DNA from 4 places in the Colwellia sp. 20A7 genome. Region 1 is predicted to be linked to each of the others. Evidence: predicted binding sites of a transcription regulator. Region 1 holds the regulator's gene; each other region holds the start of a gene.
What was found. The regulator LexA, encoded in region 1, represses DNA repair genes until DNA is damaged. The targets are predictions, from matches to a motif close to TACTGTATNNNNATACAGTA.
Positions count from the first base shown of each region.

Region 1 (2,215 bases):
CCCTACTAACTGCCGTTACGCCTTTAGTCAAATTTAACTGTGAATCTGACCAAGCTGAACTGGAAAATAAGCTTAGACAAACAAGACAAATTTCCGTCCACCAACGTTGATTACTTCTATTCACTCAACCTCTCCCCTATCAATATCTATTTTGTTTTAAATAAAAGTGATGTAATTCACTCTTTAAAACAAAATATAAAAATAGAAAACAGAAAAGCAGCAATGTACATCAAAAATCATTGAACTGATGATCTGTTAATTTAGTTATTATTATTTTCTAATTAAGCACTTAATTTGAAATTTATTAAATTAACTGACGTAGAATTGCCAACTCAAATTACACAATAGTAAATATTAAGTTTAGGTATCGAATTAGCGCATTGACGTCTTTTTTTTATTCTTATTCAGTTTCTTGCTAGATACTTTGTTCGATTCATCTTCTAGAATCGCTCAAAACTTAACCTAGGTCAAATGATAATTTATATAAAAGGCAATACAATCAATAGAGTAACTACTCTAAGCTTTCTCTACAGCTTGACTAGTATAGTCTGGGGGAATTTTGGCTATTGATATAATCAATACTAATCAATTGATTACTTAATAACCAAACATGAGATATGTCTTAGTTTATGGAATAGAATGCGATATGATATTGATGCAAATTGCTATTACGATGTAGTAACAGTTTAGGATAATATAAGTAAATAAAAACTACATCCAATTGCCATTACGAATAACACCAACGGCAAGTCCTTCAACATGAAAATCTTGAGAACTAAGATCCACTTTGATCGGTTCAAAGTCTTCATTTTCGGCTTGTAAATAGACGATATTACCATCACGTTTAAAACGTTTTACTGTTACTTCGTTTTCTACTCTAGCAACAATAACTTGACCATTTTGAACGTCAGTCGTTTGATGTACTGCTAATAAATCACCATCTAAAATACCAATATTTTTCATGCTTTCACCATTCACTCGCAACAAATAGTTAGCAACAGGATGAAATAGATCACCACTCATTTTGTAATGTTCTTCAACATGTTCTTCAGCTAAAATAGGTTCTCCCGCAGCAACTCTACCAATAATAGGAAGTCCATCCTCTTCAATAAATTGCTCTGATAAACGTATTCCACGAGATGTGCCAGGCAACATTTCAATATAGCCTTTCTTTGCTAATGCTTTTAAATGTTCTTCCGCCGCATTCGCAGATTTAAAACCAAAAAAAGTTGCTATTTCGGCTCTAGTTGGTGGCATTCCTGTTTCTTGAATTTTATCTTTAATCAAATCAAATATTTGTTTTTGACGATTAGTTAACGGTTTTAATTCACTTACTGCTGGCATTAGCGTTTCCTTTCGAGGTAAAGACCTGTATTTATTCACAACTGTCATTATATACAGCCAACTAGTAAACGCAAGGGGTTACTAATAACCTTAGGATCATATTCTTAGAATATGGACTTAAAATTATCAATATAATTAACGTGATAGGAGAATAAATGAGTATAAAACCTGATCATTTACTTTAAGATTAAGCTTGATAAATACACATACGTATTTATCAGTTTTATTTGAACAAAATAATTTTGGGAAAGCAGAAAACAAGTTAATCAATATTAATTGAGTGCCAATCCAGAAGAGAATGCGAGTAAGCATTTGATCTACAAAAATAAAAGATAGTGGCTCACTTAATTATAAAGTGAGCCACTAATCAAACTAAAAAACTAAACGGTAGCTACCACAGCTATCAGGCGTACCTAAAAAGGTAAGGAATGACGAGAACTGTCGTCATTCTGAACTTGATTCAAAATCTCAAGTGTTAAGTCGTATAATTTTTGAGATTTAGTAGCTTAATAACTATTCAACTACACGTATGGGATTCCGTATTAAGACACCTACGGAGTGACGACGAATGTCGCCTGTTCTTATTATTAGGCGAATAAATTCGCCCCTACGGTGATGTCGTTCACCTTTGCCTAACAATGTTTTTTGTTAAGGCGTATGTAGGGTGAATGTAGGGGCGACTTCAGTCGCCATCCTACCGACTATTCAACCACATGCATGGGATTCCGTATTAAATGACCTACGGAATGACAAAGGTGGTGACCTGTGTACTAGTTAACGAAAAAACTAAAACACTAAACGGTAGCGGCCACGGCTATCTGGCGTACCTAAAAAAGGTAAGGCGTCGTTAAGGGCGGCTGGAAACTTAGGG
Region 1 covers NZ_CP047130.1:4,321,415-4,323,629, forward strand. Annotated here, with positions in the region: gene coxB (cytochrome c oxidase subunit II) at 1-124, opposite strand, end outside; gene lexA (transcriptional repressor LexA) at 712-1,344, opposite strand; gene GQS55_RS18665 (type II secretion system protein N) at 2,131-2,215, opposite strand, start outside.

Region 2 (2,215 bases), 1.5 Mb from region 1:
AACGTTTAGATGGCTAAATAGATTTAAAGCCTATGTGATGTTTTTTATTAGATTTCAGATAAAAAAAAACCTCAGCTAAAGTAGCAGAGGTTTTATATAGAAGAACTCACTCAAAGTTGATTGAATTTACAGAATACTATTACTCTTCTGTTATATCTAATACTTCAGGTTCAGCTTTCTTTGGATCAATATTTTTATTTAACAACAAATCTCTTAATTTGGCATCAACATCTTTTGCCATTTCTGGATTTTCTTCAAGGTATTTAGCAGCATTTGCTTTACCTTGTCCGATACGTTCGCCATTACAGCTATACCAAGCGCCGGCTTTTTCAACAAATCCATTTTTCACGCCTAAGTCAATTAATTCACCTAGGTTGTTAATACCCAGACCATAAAGAATTTGGAATTCAGCTTGTTTAAAAGGCGGTGCTATTTTATTTTTAACCACTTTAACACGTGTTTCATTACCAATAATTTCATCACCATTTTTAACCGCACCAATACGACGTATATCTAATCGAACTGAGGCATAAAACTTAAGTGCATTACCACCGGTTGTCGTTTCAGGAGATCCGAACATTACACCAATTTTCATACGTATTTGGTTAATGAAAATAAGCATAGTATTAGATTTTTTCAAATTACCCGTTAACTTACGCATAGCTTGGGATAACATACGCGCTTGTAGCCCCATATGAGAGTCACCCATATCACCTTCAATTTCAGCTTTAGGTGTAAGTGCAGCTACCGAGTCAACTACAATAACGTCGATAGCGCCAGAGCGAGTTAACATATCAACAATTTCAAGGGCTTGCTCACCAGTATCTGGTTGTGAAATTAGCAATTCGTTAATGTTAACGCCTAACTTTTCAGCATAAATAGGGTCAAGTGCATGCTCAGCATCAATAAAAGCACAAACTTTATTATTACGTTGCGCTTCAGCAATAACTTCTAGGGTTAATGTTGTTTTACCACTTGATTCAGGACCATAAACTTCAACAACTCTTCCCATAGGTAAACCACCAGCACCTAAGGCAATATCTAGACCTAACGAACCAGTTGAAATAGTTTCTACATCCATTGTAGTATTGTCGCCAAGCTTCATTATTGAACCTTTACCAAATTGTCTTTCGATTTGGCCTAAGGCTGCTGCTAATGCTTTTTCTTTATCGTCTTTCATAATTTACTCCGCTAATAACGTCTGGTACGTCGTTTTGATAATGTAAGTATACTGTATGGTCGTACAGTATCAAGTTTTTTTATAATTTATTTTATTTAAATTAAATTATAAAAAAACCTATACTTTTAAAGTATTGATATTAAATAGTAAAAACAACATCAATAACTTTTATCTTTTTACCTTGAAAAAGTTACTAATTTGATTTCATGCTATTTTCACAGTAGTTTTAGAACTAAGCTAAACCTATTTATTTTATAAAAATAATTAATAATTTTATTCGTTAAATATGGCATAATCCCTTTTCACCAACCTTATTTATTCTATGAGTTGCAGCATTTAAATGACCACAACAACGCAAGACCTTTCTTCACACACCCCTATGATGCGTCAATACCTAACGATAAAAGCAGAATTTCCTAATATTCTAATTTTTTATCGTATGGGTGATTTCTACGAATTATTTTTTGATGATGCAAAAAAAGCAGCTGACTTATTAGATATATCATTAACAGCACGAGGTAAAACAGGAGGAAATGCTATCCCAATGGCAGGTGTCCCTTATCATGCGGTAGAGAATTATTTAGCTAAATTAGTTCAACTTGGTGAATCTGTTGCCATATGTGAGCAAATTGGCGATCCAGCAACAAGTAAAGGCCCAGTAGAACGTAAAGTAGTAAGGATTATAACGCCAGGTACAGTGAGTGATGAGGCGCTGTTGTCAGATAGGCAAGACAATTTGATTGTAGCGATCACTGAAAACAACGCTAGATCAAAGAAGGCTTCTGATCCAAGTTTTGGTTTAGCATACTTAGACATGACTAGTGGCCGCTTTGTAATTACAGAGCCACAAACAAGTGAACAATTACAGGCAGAGTTACAACGCCTTTCTCCTGCTGAATTGCTCTACTCTGAAACCCTTTCATCAATGCAACATGTTGACCAATATAAAGGTTTGCGCCGACGTCCTGAATGGGAATTTGATCTTGAAACGTCGATGTCTTTACTTAATAAACAGTTTGGAACAAAAGAGCTAAC
Region 2 covers NZ_CP047130.1:1,221,206-1,223,420, reverse strand. Annotated here, with positions in the region: gene recA (recombinase RecA) at 140-1,180, opposite strand; gene mutS (DNA mismatch repair protein MutS) at 1,521-2,215, shown strand, end outside.
Region 2: the regulator LexA is predicted to act here: its motif matches at 1,230-1,249, upstream of recA (recombinase RecA).

Region 3 (2,215 bases), 600 kb from region 1:
TTAATCGGGCAATAAATGCGAAACGTCCTATAGGATCATTAATCAAACCGGCTATTTATTTAGCGGCTTTAGAGCGTTATGAACAATTTAATTTTGCTACTTTATTGGCGGATGAGCCTATTACGTTAACGAATGGTGTAGATACAAGTAATAAACAAGGAGAGCAAGCAGAGAAAGCGTGGCAGCCTAAAAACTATGATGGCAAGTACCGTCATCAAGTACCCTTAATTGATGGCTTAGTTAATTCTCTTAATATTCCTACTATTAATCTGGGGATGGCGTTAGGGTTAGATAATGTTGCTAAAGCGATCCACTTATTTGGTTTTGACGAAGATATTGTTATGAGGCCATCAATGCTACTGGGGGCGATTAATATGTCACCTTTACAGATTAATCAGTTGTATTTATCGCTGGCTAATCAAGGCTATGCTGAACAGGCGCATACAATTAACATCATTACGTCCAACAAGGGGGAAACCCTATGGCAATATCAAGCGAGTAATGCCCAAGTTATTTCAACTAATGCTGCTTATTTAATTGATTATGCTTTAACGCAGGTTGCCAAAACAGGTACTGCCAGATCGCTGACATGGCGATTGAAAAATAATGACGTAGCAGGAAAAACAGGTACCAGTAATGATTTACGTGATAGCTGGTTTGTTGGATATGATAACCAGCACTTAGTTACTACGTGGTTGGGAAAAGATGATAATAAACCAACAGGATTAACCGGAAGTAGTGGGGCTTTGGTGTTATTTTCTGACTTTATTAAAAAGCAGGGGGTTATGAATAAAACACGTATTAAACCTGAAGCTATAGCGACAACGTTATTTGAGGAAAAAACAGGACATGCAGTGTCTGATGAATGTGATAACACTAAAGCTTACCCTGCAATATCGGCTGGAATAACAGTAAAAGAAGGTTGCCTCAAGGAAAAAGTAGATGAGCGATCTTGGTTTGAAAAGTTATTTTCTGATTGATGTAAGCTTACCGTACGAAGTACACCTTAAATATATTCTGGTAAATGACAATGAAACAACTGTTTTTATATACAGCTTGTTATTTGTTGTGATATTGTTAGTTTATTAACAATGAAAATTTTATTTTTATTGAGCTCTCTTTTAACATGACTAAGGAAGAATAATGGCAGTTGAAAGTCGATTCGTCGTCATTAGACACGGGGTGGAGGCAAAAACATTTATGGATAAGAAATCAGCAGATGAATATGACAAAATGTTGGATATGGCTGATAACTTGGCTGATGTATTTGCGCAATCACCAATAGAATTAAGTGACAGTATTAGCGAAGAGCTAAGTATTTATTTAGCTCAACACCGTGAAGAAGTACTCGTTGCGTTACTTGCGAAGAAGCCAGCCAGTAAAGCACCAGCCAAAAAATCACCTAAAAAAGTTGTTGATAAAGCCCCTGAAAAAGTGGCTGAAAAAACAGTTGAAGCAAAGCCGGCAAAGCCAGCTACCAAGTCAGCTAAATTAACTAAAGAGAATTGATTTTTTAACACAAAATCAAAGGTTATCATGATTGATTATCAAGTTTTACGCAGTCACCGTAAAACACTTTCGTTGCAAGTAAAGCAGGGGCTTGTTTTTGTTCGTGCCCCTCATCATGTTGATGAAAAGTTCATTAGCCTCTTTATTAAGAAAAAAAGTGCGTGGTTGAAAGCTAAAATTACTGAACAAAATCAAACTGCTGATCTTTGTTGTGATTTTACACAAGGCTCAAAGCTATTTTTATTTGGACAATTGGTTACACTCAATATTGTCTTTGCTGAATCAGCTGAGAAATTAGACTCAAAAAATAGTGTATTTCTTGCTGAAGCAGTTACCGAACAACCAACGCTTACTGTTAAATTACCAACACGTATTCAGCATAAAAAACTCGATAAATTAAGCTTGGCAATGGCGGTTAAAAAACAGCTTGAGTGTTTTTTGAAGCAACAAGCCGAAGATATTATCTTACCTAAAGTCGAATTTTACGCGAAATTAACGAAGTTAGACTATAAATCAATAAAGATAAGACAATATCGTGCCCGCTGGGGAAGTTGTAATAGTAGAGGCGAACTAAGTTTTAACTACTTATTAATGATGTTACCAATGCAGGTTATTGATTATGTTATTGTTCATGAATTGTGCCACTTACGTTATTTAAATCACTCAAAACACTTTTGGCAATTGGTGGCTCAACACTTTCCCAATT
Region 3 covers NZ_CP047130.1:336,064-338,278, forward strand. Annotated here, with positions in the region: gene mrcB (penicillin-binding protein 1B) at 1-980, shown strand, start outside; gene GQS55_RS01420 (YebG family protein) at 1,144-1,509, shown strand; gene GQS55_RS01425 (M48 family metallopeptidase) at 1,537-2,215, shown strand, end outside.
Region 3: the regulator LexA is predicted to act here: its motif matches at 1,038-1,057, upstream of GQS55_RS01420 (YebG family protein).

Region 4 (2,215 bases), 840 kb from region 1:
GCTGTCGCTAGTTGGCATGTTGTTGCTCATAATTGCTCGGTAATCCTGTTTGGTAACTCACTTCGTCGGTTTCTAACAGAGTGATTAAATGTTTAACTAATGCGTCACAAGCATCAGTCATGTTTTGTGGACCCTGAATGTCAGATGTTTGAATCATTTCAAGGCCAGCATAACCGCATGGGTTTATACGTAAAAAAGGTGATAGGTCCATATTCACATTGAGTGCTAAGCCATGAAAAGAGCAACCTTTTCTGACCCTTAATCCAAGAGAAGCAATTTTTTTATCGTTTACGTAAACACCAGGTGCGTCAGGCTTTGGATAAGCTTTTATATCAAAGTCGTTAAGTGAAGCAACGATCCCGTTCTCAATTAGCGTGACTAATTGTCTAACGCCTATTTTTCTACGGCGTAAATTTATCATAAAATAAATAACTTGCTGTCCTGGGCCGTGGTAAGTCACTTGGCCACCTCGGTCAACTTTGACAACTTCGATATCGCCAGGCATTAGCAAATGTTCTGCTTTTCCTGCCTGTCCTTGTGTGAAAACAGGGGGATGCTCGACCAGCCAAAGTTCATCACTTGTTTGGTCATCACGATTATCAGTAAAATTTTGCATAGCATGCCAAACTTTACTGTAATCCATAGTATTTAATTGTCGAACAATTAAGTTATTTTTGTTTACTGTTACGGCAGAGTCGGACACGACAAATCTCACAGAAAGTTAAAGTACTTTGTACTTTTATAAAACGTAACGCACTTGTTCTATTGCATTTAAAGTTTCGTAAATTTTTTCAATATGCTCTTTACTCGTAACTCTTACAGGAAGTGAAACTGCGTGGTAATTACCTTTAGAACTAGGGGTTATTCTAGTCGTATAATCACCCGGAGTATGTTTCTGTAATTCTGCAATAATTAAATCGGGTAGTTCGTCACAGGCAACACCCATTACTTTAAAATTTAATACTGTTGGGAAATCTAATAATTCGTCGAAATGGGTTTTCATGTTTTTCTCTACAAAAGGTAATAGGATCAATTAGTAACTTGAGTTGTATTCGTCGTTACTTTACTGCTTAATAATAATTCCGATATTTTATCATTAATTGATGCAAAAGTGCTATTAGCGTTTATGCTTTATTATAGCGATGTGTAATAACTTGTTTACTATTTTCATTACTACTTTAGTTACTACATTCTGAGTGCTTTATTCAATACTTAAGATATACCAAAAAGGATCAATATAAATAACTAGCAGCTAAGTAAAACTTATGTTTAAATAACTGTTTATACTTACAGTGTTAAAGGTTTTTAATGTTATTATTCTTGCAACAAGCAGAAATTGCAGAGCTTGCTATTTATCTCACACTTATTGTTTTGCTTTTATCGTTACTGTTTGTTTTTAGACAAAATTTAAAACAAAATCATCAAATTTCCCAAATAAGTGCCATGCTTGAATTAGCTTCATCTTCACAAAACAGTGCGCTTATACAACTTTTCGACAAACAACAATTACAGTTGTCTAGCGCTTTTGACCAACAGATGGCTGATCTTCGCTTGAAGTTACTAAGAGAGTTAGGAAGTCAAAAAGATCAACTTAATCAAACGTTAAGTCAAAATCAAAATCAAACATTAGATCAGTTAATTAGTCATTTAAATAAAACGACGCAGGCGAACAGAGAAGAGTTGAGTAAATCATTAATACAAAGTAGTGAACAAATGACTAAACGTATTGATGTGTTAACTAATGCGACAGATAAACGTTTGCAAGAAATTAGTGGTCAAGTAGAAAAGCGACTTGCAGAAGGTTTTGAAAAAACAACTAAAACCTTTAGTGATATTTTACAACGACTAGCATTGATTGATGATGCGCAGAAGAAAATTACCGAATTATCAACGAATGTTGTTAGCTTGCAAGAAGTGTTGAATGATAAGCGCTCTAGAGGAGCCTTTGGGGAAGTACAATTAAGTGGTTTAATTCGTAACGTGCTACCCGAGCAAAGTTTTAAACTTCAACACACTTTATCAAATGGTAAAATTGCCGATTGCGTGTTGTTTTTACCCGAGCCTACAGGAAACGTAGTCGTAGATGCTAAGTTTCCACTAGAAAGTTATCGCAAAATGATGGACTTTGAATTAGCAGAGTCAGATCGTAAAACAGCGCAACGACAATTTAAAGTTGATATTAAAAAGCATATTAACGATATTAGTGATAAATATT
Region 4 covers NZ_CP047130.1:3,483,931-3,486,145, reverse strand. Annotated here, with positions in the region: gene lipB (lipoyl(octanoyl) transferase LipB) at 8-643, opposite strand; gene ybeD (DUF493 family protein YbeD) at 740-1,003, opposite strand; gene GQS55_RS15010 (DNA recombination protein RmuC) at 1,309-2,215, shown strand, end outside.
Region 4: the regulator LexA is predicted to act here: its motif matches at 1,276-1,295, upstream of GQS55_RS15010 (DNA recombination protein RmuC).